3 regions of the Serratia sp. A07 genome follow, and region 2 is predicted to be linked to each of the others. Evidence: predicted binding sites of a transcription regulator. Region 2 holds the regulator's gene; each other region holds the start of a gene.
What was found. The regulator PurR, encoded in region 2, represses purine synthesis genes. The targets are predictions, from matches to a motif close to CANGCAAACGTTTGCNTG.

Region 1 (7,921 bases), on a different contig from region 2:
GTGGCGTCGTTCCAGCTGGCTTACACGGTGTTTCAGCCGATCTGCGGCTGGCTGATCGACGTTATCGGCCTGAAGATGGGCTTTCTGATCTGCGCCGGCATTTGGGCGGTGGTATGCATGCTGCACGCCGGCGCCGGCAGCTGGCTGCAACTGGCCATTCTGCGCTTCTTCATGGGGGGCGCGGAGGCGGCGGCCACCCCGGCTAACGCCAAGGCGATCTCCGACTGGTTCCCGAAGAAGGAGCGGCCGATCGCCGCCGGCTGGGCGGGCGTCGGTTTCTCCATCGGCGCCATGCTGGCCCCGCCGATCATCGTCATCGCCCACGTCTCCTTCGGCTGGCAGGGCGCCTTCCTGTTCTCCGGCGGGCTGGCGCTGATCTGGGTGGTGCTGTGGTGGCTGTTCTACCACTCGCCGCAGCAGCACCCGAACCTCAGCCAGCAAGAGCTGGATCTGATCCGCGAAGACAACGAGCCGGTGCTGCCGAAGCTGCCGTTCCTCACCTCGTTGGCCAGCCTGTGCAAGAACAAGAAGTTCTACGGCATCGCCATCCCGGCCTTTCTCGCCGAACCGGCCTGGGCGGTCTTCAGCTTCTGGGTGCCGCTGTACCTGGCTACCGAACGCGGCATGGATCTGAAACAGATCGCGATGTTTGCCTGGCTGCCGTTCCTGGCGGCGGATATCGGCAGCGTCGCCAGCGGCTATCTCACCACCCTGTACCGCAAATGGTTCGGCTGCAGCCGCGTCAACTCGGTGGTCGCCAGCTCGGTGACCGGCGCTTTCCTGATGGTGTCGCTGGCGTTCGTGGCGATCACCCAAGATCCCTATGTGGCGATCGCGCTGATCTCGATCGGCGGCTTCGGCCATCAGGTGATCTCCTGCATGCTCAGTGCGCTGGTGGTGGAGTCGTTCGATAAAAACCAGATGGCGACGGTCAATGGTATGCGCGGCTCCAGTGCCTGGATCGCCAGCTTCCTGTTCACGCTGCTGATCGGCGCGGTATCCGACACCATCGGCTTCAACCCGCTGTTCATCGCCATGGGTTTCTTCGACCTGATCGGCGCCCTGTTCCTGATTGCCCTGATCGCCGAACGCGGCGGTAAGAAAACACCTTCACACAGCTAAGTGGAATGCTTATGAAAACCTTGAAAAACTGGACGTTGGCGGCGCAGCATGCCGACCACGTTGAGCTGCTGGTCGATGAACGCCACCGTTTCTGCCTGTACGTGCTGGAAAACGATCTGTTCCGCGTGTTGATCAAACGTGAGGGCGAGCTGGCGCTGGATCGCACCTGGAGCATCGCGCTGCAGGAGGATGTGCCCTGGGAGGGGCGCGATCGGCTCAGCGTCGTCGGCTTCAGCCTGCCGGGCTATCAGCTGCGCCAGGAGGGCGATCGGCTGGTGGTCAGCACGCCGCGGCTGCGTGTGACGGTTCATCAGCCGCTGTGGCTGGAATGGGAGTACTGCAACGCCGCCAGCGAATGGCGGTCGCTGGCAGCGGACCGGCCGACCAGCGCCTACCTGCTCAATGCGCACGGCGACGGCGTGGCGCACTACCAGCGCCGTTTCGCCGATGAGCGCTATTACGGCCTGGGGGAAAAAGCCGGCGATCTGGAACGCACCGGCCGCCGCTTCGAGATGCGCAATCTGGACGCGATGGGCTACAACGCCGCCAGCACCGACCCGCTGTACAAACACATTCCGTTTACCATCACCCGCGGGCCGGAGGCGAGCTTCGGCCTGTTCTACGACAACCTGAGCAACTGCTGGCTGGATCTGGGCAACGAGATCGACAACTACCACGCGGCCTATCGCCGCTATCAGGCCGAAGCGGGCGATCTGGATTACTACCTGTTCCTCGGGCCGAAGGTAGTGGACGTCACCAAGGCCTTCGTGCGCCTGACCGGCCGCACCCACTTCGGGCCGAAGTGGAGCCTGGGCTACAGCGGCTCGACCATGCACTACACCGACGCGCCGGATGCCCAGCAGCAGCTGCAGCAGTTCATCGCGCTGTGCCGTCAACACGCCATTCCCTGCGACTCCTTCCAGCTGTCGTCGGGCTACACCTCGATCAACAACAAGCGCTACGTGTTCAACTGGAATTACGACAAGGTGCCGCAGCCCAAGCAATTGAGCCAGGCGTTTCACGACGCCGGTCTCAGGCTGGCGGCTAACATCAAGCCGTGCCTGCTGCAGGATCACCCGCAGTATCAGGCGGTGGCGGCGCAGGGGCTGTTTATCCGCGATTCGCAAAGCGACGCGCCCGAGCGCTCCAGCTTCTGGGACGATGAGGGATCGCATCTCGACTTCACCAACCCGGCGGCGGTGCGCTGGTGGCAGCAGGGCGTCACGCAGCAGCTGCTGGAGATGGGCATCGACTCGACCTGGAACGACAACAACGAATACGAAGTGTGGGACGGTGAAGCGCGCTGCCACGGTTTCGGGCGGCCGATTGCCATCAAGCACATCCGCCCGGTGATGCCGCTGCTGATGATGCGCGCCTCGATGGAGGCCCAGCAGCGCTTCGCACCGCAGAAGCGGCCGTATCTGATCTCGCGCTCCGGCTGCGCCGGCATGCAGCGCTACGTGCAGACCTGGAGCGGCGACAACCGCACCAGCTGGCAGACGCTGCGCTACAACATCCGCATGGGGCTGGGCATGAGCCTGTCCGGGCTGTATAACCTCGGCCACGACGTCGGCGGCTTCTCCGGCGACAAACCGGACGCGGAGCTGCTGGTGCGCTGGGTGCAAAACGGCGTGATGCATCCGCGTTTCACCATTCATTCCTGGAACGACGACGCCACGGTCAACGAGCCCTGGATGTACCCGGCCGCCACCCCGGCGGTGCGCGAGGCGATCAACCTGCGTTACCGGCTGCTGCCGTATTTCTATACCCTGCTATGGCAGGCCTGCGCCGACGACGAGCCGATGCTGCGCCCGACCTTCCTCGATCATGAACAGGATGCGCGCACCTTCGGCGAGAGCGACGATTTTCTGATCGGTCGCGATCTGCTGGTGGCCAGCGTAGTGGAGCCGGGGCAGCGCCGGCGTTCGGTGTATCTGCCGGACAACGGTGAGGGCTGGTACTGCTTCTACAGCGGCCAGTGGTTCGGCGGCGGCCAGACGGTGACGCTGGCGGCGCCGCTGGAGCGTCTGCCGCTGCTGGTGCGCGCCGGGGCGGCGCTGCCGCTGTCGCAGCGGTTGGCGCATGTGGACGTGGCCGCCGACGATCGGCGCGAGCTGCGGCTGTTTCCGCTCAAGGGCTGCGGTGCAAGTAGTGGGTTGTTGTTTGAGGACGACGGTGAAAGCGAAGGCTGGCGGCAGGGCGATGCGCTGTGGCTGCGCTGGGAAATGCGCTGCGACAATCAGCGCATCATGCTGGATATCACGACGGAAGGGCGTTTCCGCCCGGCCTGGCGCACGTTGGCGCTCAGCCTGCCGGAAGGCGAGACGCGCGCGCTGTGGGTAAACGGCGAACCGGGCGAGCGTTTTACGCTGGAGTAGGGGTTACTCGGCCGCGCGTTTCTTGCGCGGCTTCTTGGCGACGGTGATGGTTTTCACCTCGCTTTCCACCCAGCCGTCCTGCAGGCGGGTTTTCAGCAGTTCGCCGACCTGCGCCTGTTTGGTGGTTTTCAGCAGCTCACCGCGCGGGGTTTGCGTCACGCTGTAGCCGCGCGCCAGCGTCGCCAGCGGGCTGACGGTTTCCAGCTGGCTGCAGGCCACGCCGAAGCGCTGGCGGTAGGCGTTGAGCTGCCGCTCCATCGCCTGCTGCAGGCGGTATTCCTGCTGCTGTACGCGCTGTTGGTAGCGGTGAATGCGGCCCTGCGGCTGCACCTGCGCCAGCCGCTGCTGGGCGCGTTCGCTGCGGCGGGCGGCCAGGCGCAGCTGTTGCTGCATGCCGTCTTCCATCCGGCGCTGCAGCTTGAACAGCAGCGTCTGCTGGCGCGCCAGGCGTAGATGCGGATGCTGCTGCTGTAAACGGTGGTGAATGCGGGTGAACTGCTGCTGGCGCTGCGCCAGATAGTAATCCATCGCCATCTCCAGCCGCTGCTGCTGCGACTGCAGCTGGCGCAACAGCTCAAGCTGATTGCGGCTGACCAGTTCGGCGGCGGCGGAAGGGGTCGGCGCGCGCAGATCGGCGACGAAATCGGCGATGGTGACGTCGGTTTCATGGCCGACGGCGCTGACGATCGGAATGCGGCTGGCGAAGATCGCCCGTGCCACGCGTTCGTCGTTGAAGCTCCACAGATCTTCCAGCGAACCGCCACCGCGGCCGACGATCAGCACGTCGCATTCGTCGCGGCGGTTGGCGGTCTCGATGGCGCGCACGATCTGCATCGGCGCTTCTGCGCCCTGCACCGAGGTGGGGTAGATGACGATCGGCAGCGACGGATCGCGCCGCTGCAAGACCTGCAGAATATCGTGCAGCGCCGCGCCGCTGGCGGAGGTGATCACCCCGACGCTTTTGGCCGGGGCGGGCAGCGGCTGCTTGAACTGCTGATCGAACAGCCCTTCGGCGCTCAGGCGCTGTTTCAGCTGCTCGAACTGTTGCTGCAGCAGGCCGTCGCCGGCGGGCTGCATGCTCTCGGCGATCAGCTGGTAGTCGCCGCGCGGTTCATACAGCGTGATGCTGGCGCGCACCAGGACCTGCTGGCCGTTTTGCGGCCGGAAGGTGACGCGGCGGTTGCTGTTGCGGAACATTGCGCAGCGCACTTGGGCGCGGTCGTCTTTCAGCGTGAAATACCAGTGGCCGGAGGCGGGCTGGGAGAGGTTGGAGATCTCGGCGGAGAGCCAAATCTGCCCCATTTCCATTTCCAGCAGTTGGCGAACCGTCTGATTGAGGCGGCTTACGGTAAAAATGGAAGGCGAAACAGGTAGCGACATGTGACCCAGATCAAATTTCAAAACAATCACTTAATTGGTCGATACTACATGGCTGAAAAAGGTAATCAAGACTTTTTGCAAGAAAGTGCTGGAGGCAACCGATTCCGCTCTGTATAATGCCGCGGCAATATTTTATCTTTTTCACAGCCCACCCTGGTGAGATATTGCCCATGCTACGTATCGCTAAAGAAGCTCTGACGTTTGACGACGTCCTCCTGGTTCCAGCCCACTCCACGGTTCTGCCTAACACCGCAGAGCTCGGCACTCAACTGACCAAAACCATCCGCCTGAACATCCCTATGCTGTCCGCAGCCATGGATACCGTTACCGAATCCGGCCTGGCCATCGCGCTGGCGCAGGAAGGCGGCCTGGGCTTCATCCACAAAAACATGTCCATCGAGCGCCAGGCTGAAGAAGTCAGCCGCGTGAAGAAACATGAAAGCGGCGTAGTTACCGACCCGCAGACCGTTACCCCATCCACCACGCTGCAGGAAGTGAAAGAGCTGACCGCCCGCAACGGCTTCGCCGGTTACCCGGTCGTCACCGAAGACAACGAGCTGGTTGGCATCATCACCGGCCGCGACGTGCGCTTCGTGACCGATCTGACCCAGCCGGTCACCGCGGTCATGACGCCAAAAGATCGCCTGGTCACCGTGAAAGAAGGTGAAGCGCGCGACGTGGTGCTGCAGAAGATGCACGAAAAGCGCGTAGAAAAAGCGCTGGTGGTGGATGACAGCTTCCACCTGCTGGGCATGATCACCGTTAAAGACTTCCAGAAAGCGGAACGTAAGCCGAACGCGTGTAAAGACGAGCACGGCCGTCTGCGCGTAGGCGCGGCGGTCGGCGCCGGCGCCGGCAACGAAGAGCGCGTTGACGCGCTGGTGGCGGCAGGCGTTGACGTCCTGCTGATCGATTCCTCGCACGGCCACTCCGAAGGCGTGCTGCAGCGCATCCGCGAAACCCGCGCCAAATACCCGGATCTGCAGATCGTCGGCGGCAACGTCGCGACCGCTGCGGGCGCCAAAGCGCTGGCTGAAGCCGGCGTGAGCGCGGTGAAAGTGGGTATCGGCCCAGGCTCCATCTGCACCACCCGCATCGTGACCGGCGTGGGCGTACCGCAGATCACCGCCATCGCCGACGCGGTGGAAGCGCTGGAAGGCACCGGCATCCCGGTTATCGCCGATGGCGGCATCCGCTTCTCCGGCGACATCGCCAAAGCGATCGCCGCGGGCGCATCCTGCGTGATGGTCGGCTCCATGCTGGCGGGCACCGAAGAATCCCCGGGCGAAATCGAGCTGTATCAGGGCCGTTCGTTCAAATCTTACCGCGGCATGGGCTCGCTGGGCGCGATGTCCAAAGGCTCTTCCGACCGTTACTTCCAGACCGATAACGCTGCCGACAAACTGGTGCCGGAAGGTATCGAAGGCCGCGTGGCCTATAAAGGCATGCTGAAAGCCATCGTGCACCAGCAGATGGGCGGCCTGCGCTCCTGCATGGGCCTGACCGGCTGCGCCACCATCGACGATCTGCGCACCAAGGCGGAGTTCGTGCGCATCAGCGGCGCCGGCATTCAGGAAAGCCACGTGCACGACGTGACCATCACCAAAGAGTCGCCGAACTACCGCATGGGCTAATGCCTTAACCTCTCCTGAGTGAGAGGCCGGGGTGGGGCGTTAAGCCCCATCCCGAAACACACATTTTCGCTCTTTTTCTCTTGTTGCTGGAATTCGCCTCACATGACACAAAATATCCATAAGCATCGCATCCTGATACTGGACTTCGGTTCGCAATACACCCAACTGGTCGCCCGCCGCGTGCGCGAAATCGGCGTTTACTGCGAACTGTGGGCCTGGGACGTTAGCGAAGAGCAGATCCGCGAATTCAACCCAAGCGGCATCATCCTGTCCGGCGGCCCGGAAAGCACCACCGAAGCCGGCAGCCCGCGCGCCCCGGACTACGTGTTCAACGCCGGCGTGCCGGTGCTGGGCGTGTGCTACGGCATGCAGACCATGGCGATGCAGCTGGGTGGCCATGTGCAGGGTTCCAACGAACGCGAGTTCGGCTACGCGCAGGTGGAAATCGTCAAAGAGAGCGCGCTGCTGCGCGACATCGAAGACGCCATCAGCCCGGCCGGCAAACCGCTGCTGGACGTGTGGATGAGCCACGGCGACAAAGTGACCGCGATCCCGTCCGACTTCGTGACCATCGCCAGCACCGACACCTGCCCGTTCGCCATTATGGCCAACGAAGAAAAACGCTTCTACGGCGTGCAGTTCCACCCGGAAGTGACCCACACCCGTCAGGGCCAGCGCATGCTGGAGCGTTTCGTACTGGACATCTGCCAGTGTGAAGCCCTGTGGACCCCGGCCACCATCATCGAAGATGCGGTTGAGCGCATCCGCGAGCAGGTGGGTGAAGACCACGTGATCCTCGGCCTGTCCGGCGGCGTCGACTCCTCCGTGACCGCGATGCTGCTGCACCGCGCCATCGGCAAACGCCTGACCTGCGTGTTCGTCGACAACGGCCTGCTGCGCCTGAACGAAGCCAAGCAGGTGATGGAAATGTTCGGCGACCACTTCGGCCTGAACATCGTGCACGTCGAAGCGGAAAACCGCTTCCTGACCGCACTGGCGGGCGTGGATGAGCCGGAAGCCAAGCGTAAAATCATCGGCCGCGTGTTCGTTGAAGTGTTCGACGAAGAAGCCTGCAAGCAAGAGCAGGTGAAATGGCTGGCACAGGGCACCATCTACCCGGACGTGATCGAATCCGCCGCTTCCGCCACCGGCAAAGCGCACGTGATCAAGTCGCACCACAACGTGGGCGGCCTGCCGAAAGAGATGAAGCTGGGCCTGGTCGAGCCGCTGAAAGAGCTGTTCAAAGACGAAGTGCGCAAGATCGGCCTGGAGCTGGGCCTGCCGTACGACATGCTGTTCCGTCACCCGTTCCCGGGCCCGGGTCTGGGCGTGCGCGTGCTGGGCGAAGTGAAGAAAGAGTACTGCGATCTGCTGCGCCGCGCCGACGCCATCTTCATCGAAGAGCTG
Region 2 (7,921 bases):
GCGCCGAAGGGTATACCGACTATCCGTTTCTGGCGAAGTAACCCGTCCTGATCCCAAACGGCCATGCGACTGCCTGGCCGTTTTTTTATGCGCCGCACGCAAAAAAGCCCGCACGGGGCGGGCCGGTGTTCCCTGGTGTTGTGCTCTACTGCCGTTCAATTTTTACACGCTTGCCGTCGAAATAGATAATTGATTGTGCAGATCAATTACTCCGTATCGATCGGTACGCTCGATCAATATTTAGACATCACCGTCGCGAGCCCCATGAGTGACATTGTCACTTATTCGTTACGTTGAATTCCCTTGCGGGACAAGGCTATACTCGCTTGTGCTTCAATCCACCCGCCGTCTGCCACGGCACAGTCAATTCAGAGGAATTATGCGCTTACTCCATACCATGATCCGCGTCGGTGACCTGCAACGCGCCATCGACTTCTACACCAAGGTATTAGGCATGCGCCTGCTGCGCACCAGCGAAAACCCAGAGTACAAATACTCGCTGGCTTTCGTCGGCTATACGGAAGAGAGCGAAGGCGCGGTTATCGAACTGACCTATAACTGGGGCACCGACAGCTACGACATGGGCACCGCCTTCGGCCACCTGGCGCTGGGCGTGGACGACGTTGCCGCCACCTGCGACAGCATCCGCCGCGCAGGCGGCAAGGTCACCCGCGAAGCCGGCCCGGTGAAAGGCGGTACCACGGTCATCGCCTTCGTCGAAGATCCGGACGGCTACAAAATCGAGCTGATCGAAAATAAACATGCCGGTCAGGGCCTCGGCCACTAAGCCTCCCCTTCAGGGCGCGCTGCGCCCTGCTGATTCTCCGCGCGATAGCGCCTGCAACCGGGCGCAAAATTTGCCATAATGCGCGCTGCATTCGATGAAGATAAGAAACTGATGGCCGAGAAAAGTGATCTTAACGCCCTGAGTGGTCGTTTTCGTGGGTTTTATCCCGTAGTAATAGATGTTGAAACCGCCGGCTTCAACGCCAATACCGATGCGTTGCTGGAGATCGCCGCCGTCACGCTGAAAATGGATGAAGACGGCTGGCTGCAGCAGGACGAGACCCTGCACTTCCACGTGGAGCCTTTCGAGGGCGCCAACCTGCAGCCGGAAGCGCTGGCGTTCAACGGCATCGATCCGCACAACCCGCTGCGCGGCGCGGTCAGCGAATATGACGCGCTGCACGCCATTTTCAAAGCGGTGCGCAAAGGGCTCAAGGATCGCGGTTGTAACCGGGCCATTATCGTGGCACACAACGCCAACTTCGATCACAGCTTCCTGATGGCCGCGGCCGAGCGCGCCGGCCTGAAGCGCAACCCGTTCCATCCGTTCGCCACCTTCGACACCGCCGCGCTGAGCGGCCTGGTGCTGGGCCAAACGGTGCTGGCGAAAGCCTGCATCGCCGCCGGCATGCCGTTCGACAGCAGCCAGGCGCACTCCGCCCTGTACGACACCGAACAAACCGCCCTGCTGTTTTGCGAGCTGGTTAACCGCTGGAAACGTCTCGGCGGCTGGCCGCTGCCCGCCGGCGACCTCGCCGAATAAGCCCAATAAAAAAGGCGGCCCAGTTTGCACTGGCGCCGCCCATTGCGCGATAACCGCAAGCCTGTCGATTAAGACTGTTGGTCTTCCTGCGCTTTATACTTTTCCGCAGTTTCTTTGATCAGCTGCTGCAGTTCGCCGCGCTGATACATCTCGATGATGATATCGCAACCGCCGACCAGCTCACCGTCTACCCACAGCTGCGGGAACGTCGGCCAGTTGGCATATTTTGGCAGCTCGGCGCGGATGTCCGGGTTTTGCAGAATATCCACGTAGGCGAAACGCTCGCCGCAGGCGGACAGCGCTTGCACAGCCTGTGCGGAGAAGCCGCAGCTCGGCAGCTTAGGCGAACCTTTCATGTACAGCAGAATCGGGTTTTCAGCGATCTGGTGCTGAATTTTTTCAAGTGTCGTCGTCATTTATTGCTTCCTCAAGCCACATTTCATGGCTACAACATGCATCACGCGGGCTATTGTAGCGGCTGGAACAGTCGCAAGAAAACGCCATCTTTTGCAAGGATATTCGCCCGCCGCCGATCGCGTTTCACCGGCCACGTCATTCCGGTCAAAACATACGTCGAGAATAACATTTTTAATCCGACCATTTCACTAATATATTGCGTCGCGATGACGGCGAGGATTAATTATATCCCCACCGCCAACTGGCGCTTTTTCATACATCAACAGGCTGATTTTGAACCAAAAAAAATGTCATTAACGTTTTCTCACAATATGGATTATTATTTATGAGTTCTTCGCTGTTTTATATGGCGAAATTCGGGAATACTGTAACTCTTTCGATATCCGTTTCGGGGCCAAGGTTGGTGACGTCGACATGCGTTTAATTCTTACGCTCTTTGCGCTGCTGTTTACGCAGCTCTTCTTCAATTTGGCGCACGCTGCGCCACAGGCGCGTGTTGCCGCCGAGCAGCGTAAAAGCCATGCCAATGAAGCGCGGCCCGATGACCGCAGAAAAAAGAAAGCGGACAAAGCCGCCAAAAAAGCCAAAGTGACGGCCCCCGAGAAAAAAACCAAGACCGCCAAGGCAAAAAGCGAGAAAAGCGCGAAAAAGATCGTCAGCGCCAAACCCAAGGCCAAAGCGCAGAAAACCGCCAAGATTAAAGTCACCCCGCCGAAAAAAGGCTATAAAAAAGGCTATGGTCGCCACCGCGAAGCCGGTATGGCCACCGCCAAACTGGCGCGTGAAGAAAAGCCGTTGAAACTCAGCCCCGCGCACAAAAAACGCTACCAGCACGCCAAGCAGACCGCGATGGCCAAGCTGATGGGACAGATGGGCAAACCTTACCGCTGGGGCGGCAGCTCGCCGCGCACCGGCTTCGATTGCAGCGGCCTTATCTATTACGCCTATAAAGACGTAGTGAAAATCAAGATGCCGCGCACCGCCAACGAGATGTATCACCTGCGCGATGCGGCGCCGATCAAGAAAAGCGAACTGGAAAGCGGCGATCTGGTGTTCTTCCGCATCAACAACCGCGGCGTGGCGGACCATGTCGGCGTCTACCTCGGTAACGGCAAGTTCATCCAGTCGCCGCGCACCGGTGAAGAGATCCGCATCAGTCAGCTCGACAACGACTATTGGCAGAACCACTACATCGGCGCACGCCGCGTAGTGACGCCGAAAACCATTCGTTAATGCCCTGTTCTGCGCGGTTGCGGCCCCGGTCGCAACCGCCTGCTCAAGCTATCGTCCATCGCACTTCCCCACGCGCATTTCTCGCTTTTCCTCCTGTTTTTTATGATGAAAATTGTTAAGATTGAATGACCACAATAAAAAACGGCCCATACGGCTCTCGCCCCGGCGGGAAGCGAATGGCGCTGTAAAGGAGGAAGCAATGTCGTTTGAATTACCTGCATTACCGTATGAGAAAAACGCGCTCGAGCCGCACATCTCCGCCGAGACCCTGGAATACCACTACGGCAAACACCACAACACCTACGTGGTTAACCTGAACAACCTGGTGAAAGGCAGCGAGTTCGAAGGCAAATCGCTCGAAGAGATCATCAAGACCTCTAACGGCGGCGTCTTCAACAACGCCGCGCAGGTGTGGAACCACACCTTCTACTGGCACTGCCTGTCGCCACAGGGCGGCGGTGAACCGCAGGGCGAACTGGCGGCGGCAATCGTCAAATCCTTCGGCTCTTTCGCTGCGTTCAAAGAGCAGTTCACCGATGCCGCAGTGAAAAACTTCTGTGCAGGCTGGACCTGGCTGGTGAAAAAACCGGACGGCGCGCTGGCGATCGTCAACACCTCCAACGCGGCCACCCCGCTGACCGGTGAAGACAAACCACTGCTGACCGTTGACGTATGGGAACACGCGTATTACATCGATTACCGCAATGCGCGTCCAAAATACCTGGAAAACTTCTGGGCGTTGGTCAACTGGACCTTCGCAGCGGAAAACCTGGCGTAAGCGCAGGTTCTGAGGTGATAAGGCGCAGCCAAGCTGCGCCTTTTTTATAACCGGGGGTAAATCAGTTCAACGCGGCAACGAAGCTGAAAGCGATAATGACCGCCAATGCGCAGACGGTGGTGAACAGCGACATCTTCAATTCGGTATCCATGACAACTCCTTTAAAATGGGCTTTCCTAAGCATAAAAGGCGCACAATTAGTACGTCAAATCATTTTCCCACAGTTCGCCGATTAAATCTTGTTATCATTTCCCGGTTTATAATCTCGATTACCTCTTCCACTTTTGTTCAATATGCGACAAAATTCGCAGTTCACAACTGCGTACCGGCATCCATGCCCCTCCTGATTAAGCGCTGAAGACTTCAACACACTAAAAACTCAGTTTTCGCTTCTCTGGAGAAGGATCTACGTAGGCAAACGATTAACATCACACTTACATGCTGTAAACATGTGAGTTCAGGAGTCATTCCTTACATGGCAACGATTAAAGATGTGGCCAAACGCGCGGGCGTTTCCACCACCACCGTTTCGCACGTCATCAATAAGACTCGTTTCGTCGCCGAAGAGACCAAAGCGGCCGTGTGGGCCGCCATCAAAGAACTGCACTACTCGCCGAGCGCCGTGGCGCGCAGCCTGAAAGTCAATCACACCAAGTCGATCGGCCTGCTGGCCACCTCGAGCGAAGCGCCCTACTTTGCCGAAGTGATCGAGGCGGTGGAAAACAGCTGCTACAGCAAAGGCTACACCCTGATCCTGTGCAACTCGCACAACAATCTCGACAAGCAGCGCGCCTACCTGGCGATGCTGGCGCAAAAGCGCGTCGACGGCCTGCTGGTCATGTGCTCCGAGTACCCCGATCAGCTGCTGGGCATGCTGGAAGACTACCGCAACATCCCGATGGTGGTGATGGACTGGGGCGCCGCGCGCGGCGACTTCACCGACACCATCATCGATAACGCGTTCGAAGGCGGCTATCTGGCCGGCCGTTACCTGATCGAGCGCGGCCACCGCGATATCGGCGCCATTCCGGGCCAGCTGTCGCGCAATACCGGCGGCGGCCGTCACCAGGGCTTTATGAAGGCGCTGCAGGAAGCGCATATCGACATTCGCGAAGAGTGGATCGTCCAGGGTGACTTCGAGCCGGAGTCCGGCTACAAGGCGATGCACCAAATCCTGTCGCAAAAGCAGCGGCCGACCGCGGTATTCTGCGGCGGCGACATCATGGCGATGGGCGCCATCTGCGCCGCCGACGAGCTGGGGCTGCGGGTGCCGCAGGATATTTCCGTGATCGGCTACGACAACGTGCGCAACGCCCGCTACTTCACCCCGGCGCTGACCACCATTCACCAGCCTAAAGAACGCCTGGGCGAAATGGCCTTCACCATGCTGCTGGATCGCATCATCAGCAAACGCGAAGAGTCGCAGGTGATCGAAGTGCATCCGAAGCTGATTGAACGCCGCTCGGTCGCCGACGGCCCGTTCATCGACTACCGCCGCTAATCCCCCGCGCCGGAAGCCTGCGCGGCTTCCGGTTCCGCCTCGCTCAGCCACTCCTGGTTCAGCGTCTCCCCATCGCCCAGATACGCCAGCAGCCAGCTCATCGCCGGTGAGGGTTTATCCTGCTGCCAGGTCAGGCAGCAAGGGCTGGCGGGAAACGGCTGCTGCAGCTGCAACGCCTTCAGCTCACCGCGCTGCACCCGCGGCAGCGCCCGATGTGCCGGCATCATGCCGACGCACAGCCCGGCGCACAAACAGTCGAGCGCCGAAGTCCAGTCCGGCACCACCAGCCGCCGCTGGTTATCCAGCGTCCAGGTGACGCGCTTGGGCAGATTGCGCGAGGTGTCCTCCAGGCAAAGCGAAGGGTACGGCCGCAGCTGATCGTCATTCAGCGGGCCTGTCAGTTGCGCCAGCGGGTGCTGCGGGCTGACCACGCACAGCCAGTTCATATAGCCCATGTCGCGGAAGGCGAAGCCGCCGCCGACCGGCACCGCACGGGTGGCGCCGATCGCCATGTCCGCCCTGCCGTCCACCAAGGCATCCCACACGCCGTTGAACACCTCGGGTTGCAGCATCAGTTCGACGTCGGGGAAATGACGGTAGAAATCCAGCACCAGTTGGCGGCTGCGCTGCGGTTTGACGATGATGTCCACCGCGATATTCAGCTGGCCGCGCCACCCGTTGGCCACCTGCTGACAGTGGCGGCGGGTGTCGAGCATTTTTTTGATAACAACTCGCGCATCTTTGATAAACAGCGCGCCGGCCGGCGTCAACTCCACATCGCGGTGACGCCGCTCAAACAGCGGCACCGCCAGCCATTGCTCCAGCTGCCGTACGGTATAGCTCACCGCCGACGGCACCCGGTGCAGTTCCTGCGCCGCCGCGCTGAAACTGCCGGTGCGCGCCACCGCGTCGACCACTTCAAGAGAATATTCAGACCACATCGCTTTGCCTTCAATTTTTTTAACAGCACTTTGCAAATATTACCGTTTCACAAGCAGAGATCCAGCCGGATACACTGGCCGGCGCTAAAAACCTGCGACATTAAAATATTAACGAGAAATACCATGCGAAATTCCTTTGGCTTTATGTTCTACCTCGCCGGCCTGAGCATGCTGGGTTATCTGGCGACCGATATGTACCTGCCCGCCTTCGGCGCCATGCGGGAAGAACTGCAAATTTCCGCCGGCGCGGTGAGCGCCAGCCTGAGCATCTTCCTGGCCGGCTTCGCCTTCGCGCAGCTGCTGTGGGGGCCGCTCTCCGACCGTCTGGGCCGCAAACCGGTCTTATTGATCGGCCTGACGCTGTTCGCTCTCGGCTGCCTGGGCATGCTGTGGGTAGAGAACGCCGTGCAGCTCTGGATCCTGCGCTTTATTCAGGCCGTCGGCGTCTGTTCCGCCGCCGCCATCTGGCAAGCGCTGGTGGTCGACCGCTATCGCGAAGGCCAGGCCAATCGCGTATTCGCCACCATCATGCCGCTGGTGGCGCTGTCGCCGGCGCTGGCGCCGCTGCTGGGCGCCTGGCTGTTGAACCACGCCAGCTGGCGCGCGATCTTCGCCGTGCTGCTGGCCATCACCGTACTGCTGCTGCTGCCGACGCTGATGCTCAAAGAGCGCGCCAAAACGCAGCCCACCGCCGAGGCGCCAAAAAACGGCGTCAGCTTCTGGCGACTGTTGAAATCCCCGGTGTTCAGCGGCAACGTCACCATGTACGCCGCCTGCTCGGCAGGCTTCTTCGCCTGGCTGACCGGCTCGCCGTTCATCCTCGGTGATATGGGCTATGGCCCGAGCGACATCGGTCTGAGCTATGTGCCGCAGACGCTGGCTTTCCTGCTGGGGGGCTATGGCTGCCGCGCCGCGCTCAAGCGCATCAATGGCAAAACCCTGCTGCCGTGGCTGCTGGTAGCTTATGGTGTCAGCATGGTGGCGCTGTATCTGGTGGCGACCCTGACCGCACCGACGCTCACCACGCTGCTGATCCCGTTCTGCGTGATGGCGCTGGTCAACGGCGCCGGCTATCCGATCATGGTGGCGAATGCGCTGATGCCGTTCCCGGAAAGCAGTGGCAAGGCCGCCGCGCTGCAAAATACGCTGCAGCTGGGGCTGTGTTTTGTGGCGAGCATGCTGGTGTCGGCGTTCATTGCCCAGCCGCTGTTGGCGACGGTGACGGTAATGGTATCGACGGTGATCCTGGCCGCGCTGGGGTATTTCCTGCAGCGGGGAAAAGCCGTTGACGCGCAGCAAAAGGCGCAGCGGGAACATGCTAACTCAGCGTCATAATTACCAAGTTTAATAATCACTTAAAGAATATGCGTGCCGAGTGCGATTTACAGTTGAGTCAACGCCTCGGCACGCCTATACTCAAAAACAACCTTGTAAAGTAACACCTTATAATCTCTATATCTCAATTAGCACTTGTGTACGCGCTTTGCGTCACACTCTTTTTT
Region 3 (7,921 bases), on a different contig from region 2:
TTGACGGAAATCTAACGCCCATGCGAACGGCTCTTCGGAGCCGTTTTCTCTTGATGTTGTATTCCATATAAACGCCGATAGGACGCGGCGGGCAAACCGCTCAATCCGAACAACGTCAAACTGCCGCAGCTGAGCAACGGTGACTGGAGCAAGGTGGCGCAGCGGGTGGCTGGGCAATCGGTCATCAGCTCCAGGCTGAATACCGCCATCAATGGCGGCAGCTTCAAGGACAACCTGACCAATGCGCTGCTGGCGAATGTCGGCAGCCAGGTTCAGGCCGAGGGCGCCAACCTGATTGGGGATAACGGTCAGGTTCTCGATATACCGGGCCGGGCCGTAAGCCATGCCGTTCTGGCGGGCGTGGCCGCAGAAATCGGCAAGGGTAATGCCAAAGGCGCGGCGGCCGGGGCGCTGGCGGCGGAGCTGGCCGGGGTGATCATCAATGATAATTTGGTCAGAAGTGAAGGTTGGCAGGAGCGTCAGGCTCAAATCAGCCGCGTAGCGGGCGCCTTTGCAGGGGCCATCGTAACCGCCAAAGCCGCAGGCGCCACCAGCGGTGCAAATGCGGGTGAGTTTGTCGAGCGTTTCAATCGGCAACTGCACCAGGAAGAACTCAACGCGATTAAAGAGTTGGCTAAGGGCGACAAGGAAAAAGAAGCGCGTCTGATGGCGGCTTCATGCCGAAAAGTAGCTTGCACCACGCAAGAGGCGTTGAACTCAGACGAACGCAAGCAGTTTGAAGCCCTGATGAATAAGTACCCGTCAACGCGGGATGAAGACGGCCTCATTGCCAACTACTGGGTACAAAAGGAGCGTCAGCGCTTCGGCAACTATCCGGCGTTTGCCGGCTATGACAGCGAAAAGTTATTCACGTATGATTTGGGCGATCAGATAACCGACGGCCAGCTGTTTGCACGCAACCAGCAGATAGAACAAATCAGCAAGTTGACCGGTTGGTCGCCGGACTGGGTGAATGCCTCGGTGATGGCGGTCTCTGTCGCCAGTACGTTTGCCGGTATGGGGAAAGCGAACGTCGGCAACCAATACCTGTCATCCAAACTGGTAGGGCCAACCAGCGCCTGGAAAGGGTATCTGGTCAATGAGAAGACGGTTCAGCAGGCTGCTGCATTCAAAAACCAGGTTACAGAACTGAGGGCTGGTCTACCATCAGACTGGAAACGTGGTGGCAACGTTGCCGTGGCCAATATTGATATATCTGGAATGCCAAAGACACTTGCGGGTCACAATCTCATAAATGTTGAAGGGAAAGGTTTTGTTGGAAAGGGAAAAGAAAATTTCAAATATGAGACTTTGCTTACTGATGATGGTAGACCAGTACCAAGACGTATAGACTCTGAATATAAAATATTGGATAACTTAGCTGATAAATTAGGAAGTAATTATTCTGCTAAAGGTTCTGTTACTATTTTTACAGAAAAACCTGCCTGCGACAGTTGCTTGGGCGTTGTTAAACAATTCGAGAGTAGGTACCCTGGGGTGAAAATTAACGTTTTGGACAATAACGGAGTGCGTTTGATTCCGGGAAGAGGTAAATAACAATGAGTGTGATGAATTATGATGAGATAAGAAATAGCTTTGCCCATTCAAGTTACGTTTATTGCAGGGAGATAATTGACCTATTGAAAGATGGGGATAACCATGGGGTTTGTGATACATCTGATCAGGCGTTTGCGTATGAGTCATTAGAAGGTTCGTTTGAAGAACCTATAGAATGCCTCATGCTTGAGCTAGTGACGCTCATCTTTATGGCTGGTCGATGTAGTGATAAAACAGTAAAGTTCCACACAGATATCATATTAAAAATTTTATCCGAAAATGATTTATTCGAAATGCTTAAGGATGTAACTGAAGATGACAAAAACGAAATTTTAAACGATCTTCGATTGCTTGGCTTGATCGATAAGCCTGAATAAAAGGATGCTCGTGTGGATTGATGTGTTTTGTCTATCGTCTGGATCCATGACAGCGACTATGAAGATTGGATCTAACCCGCACACAGAAATGGCTCTTCGGAGCCGTTTTCTCTTGATGTTGTATCCCATATAAACGCCGATAGGACGCGGCGGGCAAACCGCTTAACCCGAACAACGTCAAACTGCCGCAGCTGAGCAACGGTGACTGGAGCACGGTGGCGCAGCGGGTGGCCGGGAAATCGGTCATCAGCTCCAGCCTGAATACCGCCATTAATGGCGGTAAAAAATTAAATCAAATTTCGATGAGGGCTACCATGTTGTATAGCGATGAACAATACAAACTGTTTAGAGAAGAGTTGGATGGTGCTTCCATTGGAACCGTATGGTCAGCTATGAGAGCTGATAATTTTGATAGAAACACATTGTCCTACGAAGAAAAGAAAAACTATTTTTTCGACTTAATTCATCACCTTATGGCTGAAGGGAGAGTAAGGTTAGGTAAGCATGGCCAATTCCTTGAGGGAGACATTGAAGAACAGGTAACACATTACAAAGCTGTATTCCCTAAGACAGAAGAGGAATGGAAAAAAAATGAAGACATTTGGTTCTATGAAGAGGAATGCCCTGGTGGTCTTGTCTGGATTCATGAAGACGGCTATCAAGATTGGACGTAGTTACTGATACTATCTGTAGTATGATAAGCTGTTAACAGATTATAAAAAGCCCGCAAAAGCGGGTTTTTTATTACGCAGCAATCAAAAAATAACACATTGATTTTTTCAAATCATTCAGTTTGCAATACATACACATTGCAGAAATATTCGCTTTGATAATGAATACGGCGCATATATTGCTCTGTAATATCTACGATGAAATTTGATTTTTAACGTCCCCGCCCCGAAACCCGCAGCACTACCCCCACCAGCAGCAACGCAGCCCCCGAGGCATAGAGCGGGAACCAGCGCGTCCACCAGAGCGGGGAAAATAGCGGGGTGCTATTGGGATCTGCAGGCGCGTAGCCGCTATAGGTATTCAGACCGGCGGCGATGGCGAGCATCGCCAGGCCGATAAAAAGCAGCAGGTTTGAGACGGTTGTCATGGCATTTTTCCTTTGTAGAGGCAGAGGGTAACTCTTACTATCACTATTAATTATTGTTCGATTAATTATCTCGGATGAATATTATTTATTTCCGCATTCATCAGGCTATTTCCTGACGATAAAATAACATCCATTAATACTAGTCGCTTATTTTCCAATAAAAAACCCGCTTTCGCGGGTTTTCACTTTTTTCTCGCGAATTGTCACTTCACCAGCGGCTTATCATTGGGCGTTTTGAACTTCGCCAGATATTGCGGCTGGAAGATGCACATGCGCAGCACGGTGCGGTATTCGCCGTTGACGAAGAACTCGTCGATCAGCTCGCCTTCCACGTTGAATCCCAGCTTGCTGTAGATGTGGATCGCCTTCGGGTTCTCCTTGTCGACGATCAGGTACAGCTTGTACAGGTTCAGCACCGAGAAGCCATAGTCCATCGCCAGACGGGCGGCGGTGCTGGCGTAGCCTTTGCCCTGGTGGGCGGGATCGATGATGATCTGGAACTCTGCGCGGCGGTGGATGTGATCGATCTCCACCAGCTCCACCAGGCCGACCTTGGCGCCTTCGTGCTCGATGATAAAGCGGCGCTCGCTCTGATCGTGGATGTGTTTATCGTAGAGATCGGAAAGCTCGACAAAGGCTTCGTAGGGTTCTTCAAACCAATAGCGCATAACGCTGGCGTTGTTGTCCATCTGGTGGACGAACGACAGATCGTCCCGTTCCAATGGGCGTAACCTGACGCTGGCAGTGCTGGACATGTGGGCTCCTCTGTGCCGTGAAATTGTGCAAAGTATAACTTCACAGAATGGATGAAGGCGAAAAAAAACGGCGCCGCGTGGGCGCCGTTTAGGCAAGGTTCAGGCTGCGCGCATCAGTCGGCGGCGTGGCCCTGCTCAGGCAGGCGTTCGCCGTCCAGCCAGGCGGCGCCATCGCGCATCGCCAGGCGGCCGTCGACGAACCAGCTCACCACCAGCGGATAGATCGTGTGTTCCTGGGTTTGCACCCGTTCAACCACGTCATCCTCTTCGTCGTCAGCGAAAATCGGCACCTTGGCCTGCAAAATCACCGGGCCGCCGTCGAGCTGTTCGGTCACGAAGTGCACCGAGGTGCCGTGTTCGCTGTCGCCGTTGTCGATGGCCTGACGGTGGGTATGCAGCCCCGGATATTTCGGCAGCAGGGAAGGGTGAATGTTCAGCAGGCGGCCGGCATAACGCTGCACGAACTGCGGGCTGAGGATGCGCATGTAGCCGGCCAGCACTACCAGATCGGGCTGGTACTGGTCGATAGCGTCCGCCAACGCGGCGTCGAACGCCGCGCGATCGGCGTAAGCCTTGGCATCCAGCGCCTGAGCGGCGATGCCCGCCGCCTCGGCGCGCTGCAGGCCATAAGCCTGCGCCTTGTTGCTGAACACCGCCACGATCTCGGCGGCGATGCGGCCCTGCTGGCAGGCGTCAATCAGCGCCTGGAGATTGCTCCCCTGGCCGGAGACCAACACCACGATCTTTTTCATCAGTTGATGACCACTTGTTGTTCGTCGGAAGAGGCGGTCAGTTTACCGATTTTCCACGCTTTTTCACCTGCCGCGGTCAGCAGCGCGATGGCCGCTTCCACTTCGGCTTCCGGCAGGGCGATGACCATGCCTACGCCGCAGTTGAAGGTGCGGTACATTTCATGACGGCTGACGTTACCGGCCTGCTGCAGCCAGGTGAACACCGCTGGCCACTGCCAGCTGGCTTCGTCGATCACCGCCTGCATGCCTTCCGGCAGCACGCGTGGAATGTTTTCCCAGAAGCCGCCGCCGGTGAGGTGAGCGATGGCGTGGACGTCCGCCTTCTCGATCAGCTCCAGCACGGACTTCACGTAAATCTTGGTCGGCGCCAGCAGGTGGTCGGCCAGCGGTTTGCCTTCCAGCTGGGTGGCGGTCGGATCGGTGTTGCTCACTTCCAGGATTTTGCGCACCAGCGAGTAGCCGTTGGAGTGCGGGCCGGAAGCGCCCAAGGCGATCAGCGCGTCGCCGGACTGCACTTTGCTGCCGTCGATGATCTCGGATTTTTCGACCACGCCGACGCAGAAACCGGCCACGTCGTAATCTTCGCCGTGGTACATGCCCGGCATTTCAGCGGTTTCGCCGCCCACCAGCGCACAGCCGGACTGTTTGCAGCCTTCGGCGATGCCGTTGATCACGCTGGCCGCGGTGTCCACATCCAGCTTGCCGGTCGCGTAGTAGTCGAGGAAGAACAGCGGCTCGGCGCCCTGAACCACCAGATCGTTGACGCACATCGCCACCAGATCGATGCCGATGGTGTCGTGGCGTTTCAGATCCATCGCCAGACGCAGCTTGGTGCCCACGCCGTCGGTACCGGAAACCAGCACCGGCTCGCGGTATTTCTGCGGCAACGCACACAGGGCGCCAAACCCGCCCAGACCGCCCATCACTTCCGGGCGACGGGTCTGTTTAACTACACCTTTGATGCGATCTACCAATGCGTTGCCTGCATCGATATCGACACCTGCGTCTTTATAGCTGAGAGAGGTTTTGTCGGTCACTGCGCGATTCCCCACGACGGTTTGCGGTTTGAAAACTGTGCTTCCGATGTTGATTCCGGAATAAGGCGCGGCAATTCTAACAGCGCAGGCAAACGTTTGCGAGCGGCTTGTGAACCGGCTCCGCTTTTTCGTCATCTATACTGATATTCAAACTTTTGTTGATCCCGATCGGACTATTGTGGGTGGCGCGGCGAAAAAAAGGAGGTATAATCCCGCGATTTTTTTGGCCGCAACCACCTTAATAGGAGAAAAATGATGAAGATCGTTGAGGTGAAACACCCGCTGGTAAAACACAAGCTTGGCCTGATGCGCGAAAATGACATCAGCACCAAACGCTTCCGTGAGCTGGCCTCAGAAGTGGGTAGTTTACTGACCTATGAAGCGACCGCCGATCTGGAGACGGAAAAAGTCACCATCGAAGGCTGGTGCGGGCCAGTTGAAGTGGATCAGATCAAAGGGAAAAAGATTACCGTAGTGCCGATCCTGCGCGCAGGACTGGGCATGATGGAAGGGGTGCTGGAGCATGTGCCGAGCGCGCGCATCAGCGTGGTGGGCGTTTACCGCGACGAAGAAACCCTGGAGCCGGTGCCGTACTTCCAGAAGCTGGTTTCCAACATCGAAGAGCGCATGGCGCTGGTCGTTGACCCGATGCTGGCCACCGGCGGTTCGATGATCGCCACTATCGATCTGCTGAAGAAAGCCGGCTGCCACAGCATCAAGGTGCTGGTCCTGGTGGCGGCGCCGGAAGGCATCGCCGCGCTGGAGAAAGCGCACCCGGACGTTGAGCTGTACACCGCCTCCATCGATCAGTGCCTGAACGACAAGGGCTACATCGTGCCTGGCCTGGGTGACGCGGGCGACAAGATATTTGGTACCAAGTATACATTTGAGCCGACTTAACGAGTCGGCTTTTTTTTGACTAAAACCTATAAAACCAATAAACCGAGGAAAAGCACACATGACCCGTCGCGCCATCGGCGTCAGCGAGCGCCCGCCGCTGCTCCAGACCATTCCGCTCAGCTTCCAGCACCTGTTCGCCATGTTCGGCGCCACCGTGCTGGTGCCTATCCTGTTCAAGATCAACCCGGCGACCGTGCTGCTGTTCAACGGCATCGGCACGCTGCTGTATCTGTTCATCTGTAAAGGCAAGATCCCGGCCTACCTCGGTTCCAGCTTCGCGTTTATCTCGCCGGTGCTGCTGCTGTTGCCGCTCGGTTATGAAGTGGCGTTGGGCGGTTTCATCATGTGCGGCGTGCTGTTCTGCCTGGTGGCGCTGATCGTGAAAAAGGCCGGCACCGGCTGGCTGGACGTGATGTTCCCGCCGGCGGCGATGGGGGCGATCGTCGCCGTCATCGGGCTGGAGCTGGCGGGCGTGGCGGCCAACATGGCGGGGCTGCTACCGGCGGAAGGTACCAGCGCCGACTCGACCACCATCACCATTTCGCTGGTGACGCTGGCGGTCACGGTGCTCGGCTCGGTGCTGTTCCGCGGCTTCCTGGCAATTATCCCGATCCTGATCGGCGTGCTGGTGGGCTATGCGCTGTCGTTCTTCATGGGCGTGGTGGATTTGACCCCGATCCGCGAGGCGCACTGGTTCGCGCTGCCGACCTTCTACACCCCGCGCTTTGAGTGGTTCGCCATCTTCACCATTCTGCCGGCGGCGCTGGTGGTGATTGCCGAGCACGTCGGCCACTTGGTGGTGACCGCCAACATCGTGAAAAAAGACCTGATCCGCGATCCGGGGCTGCACCGTTCGATGTTCGCCAACGGTATCTCGACGGTGTTCTCCGGCTTCTTCGGTTCCACGCCGAACACCACCTACGGCGAGAACATCGGCGTGATGGCCATCACCAAGGTCTACAGCACCTGGGTGATCGGTGGCGCGGCGGTGCTGGCTATCCTGCTGTCCTGCATCGGCAAGCTGGCGGCGGCGATCCAGGCGGTGCCGGTGCCGGTGATGGGCGGCGTTTCGCTGCTGCTGTACGGTGTGATCGGCGCCTCGGGCATTCGCGTGCTGATCGAGTCCAAAGTGGATTACAACAAGGCGCAAAACCTGATTCTGACCTCGGTGATCCTGATCATCGGCGTGAGCGGCGCCAAGGTGCATATCGGCGCGGCGGAGCTGAAAGGCATGGCGCTGGCGACCATCGTCGGCATTGGCCTGAGCCTGTTGTTCAAGGTCATCAGCCTGTTCCGCAAGGAAGAAGAGGTGCTCGACGCGCCGGATGAACCGGCGGAGCAGAAGTAACGAAAAGGGCAGCCCAGGGGCTGTAATGCTTGTCAGTTAAGCTTTTGAGGAAGCCGCAACGTATAACGTTGCGGCTTCTTTTTTACTGCCCGCGGG

Region 1: the regulator PurR is predicted to act here: its motif matches at 4,972-4,989, upstream of guaB (IMP dehydrogenase).
Region 3: the regulator PurR is predicted to act here: its motif matches at 5,663-5,680, upstream of purM (phosphoribosylformylglycinamidine cyclo-ligase).

What each region holds. Positions count from the first base shown of each region.
Region 1 covers NZ_JBZXDO010000011.1:83,486-91,406, reverse strand. Annotated here, with positions in the region: gene AC4PR2_RS13665 (MFS transporter) at 1-1,122, shown strand, start outside; gene AC4PR2_RS13660 (glycoside hydrolase family 31 protein) at 1,134-3,500, shown strand; gene xseA (exodeoxyribonuclease VII large subunit) at 3,504-4,880, opposite strand; gene guaB (IMP dehydrogenase) at 5,051-6,514, shown strand; gene guaA (glutamine-hydrolyzing GMP synthase) at 6,617-7,921, shown strand, end outside.
Region 2 covers NZ_JBZXDO010000006.1:140,183-148,103, forward strand. Annotated here, with positions in the region: gene AC4PR2_RS09000 (alkene reductase) at 1-41, shown strand, start outside; gene gloA (lactoylglutathione lyase) at 380-787, shown strand; gene rnt (ribonuclease T) at 866-1,549, shown strand; gene AC4PR2_RS09015 (Grx4 family monothiol glutaredoxin) at 1,618-1,965, opposite strand; gene AC4PR2_RS09020 (C40 family peptidase) at 2,381-3,199, shown strand; gene sodB (superoxide dismutase [Fe]) at 3,399-3,977, shown strand; gene cydH (cytochrome bd-I oxidase subunit CydH) at 4,039-4,128, opposite strand; gene purR (HTH-type transcriptional repressor PurR) at 4,453-5,478, shown strand; gene punR (DNA-binding transcriptional activator PunR) at 5,475-6,419, opposite strand; gene punC (purine nucleoside transporter PunC) at 6,543-7,754, shown strand.
Region 3 covers NZ_JBZXDO010000011.1:5-7,925, reverse strand. Annotated here, with positions in the region: partial or broken gene AC4PR2_RS13335 (DUF637 domain-containing protein) at 82-1,557, shown strand; gene imm2 (Imm2 family immunity protein) at 1,560-1,934, shown strand; partial or broken gene AC4PR2_RS13325 (DUF637 domain-containing protein) at 2,114-2,215, shown strand; gene AC4PR2_RS13320 (DUF596 domain-containing protein) at 2,237-2,608, shown strand; gene AC4PR2_RS13315 (hypothetical protein) at 2,818-3,033, opposite strand; gene speG (spermidine N1-acetyltransferase) at 3,237-3,788, opposite strand; gene purN (phosphoribosylglycinamide formyltransferase) at 3,902-4,540, opposite strand; gene purM (phosphoribosylformylglycinamidine cyclo-ligase) at 4,540-5,577, opposite strand; gene upp (uracil phosphoribosyltransferase) at 5,833-6,477, shown strand; gene uraA (uracil permease) at 6,536-7,825, shown strand.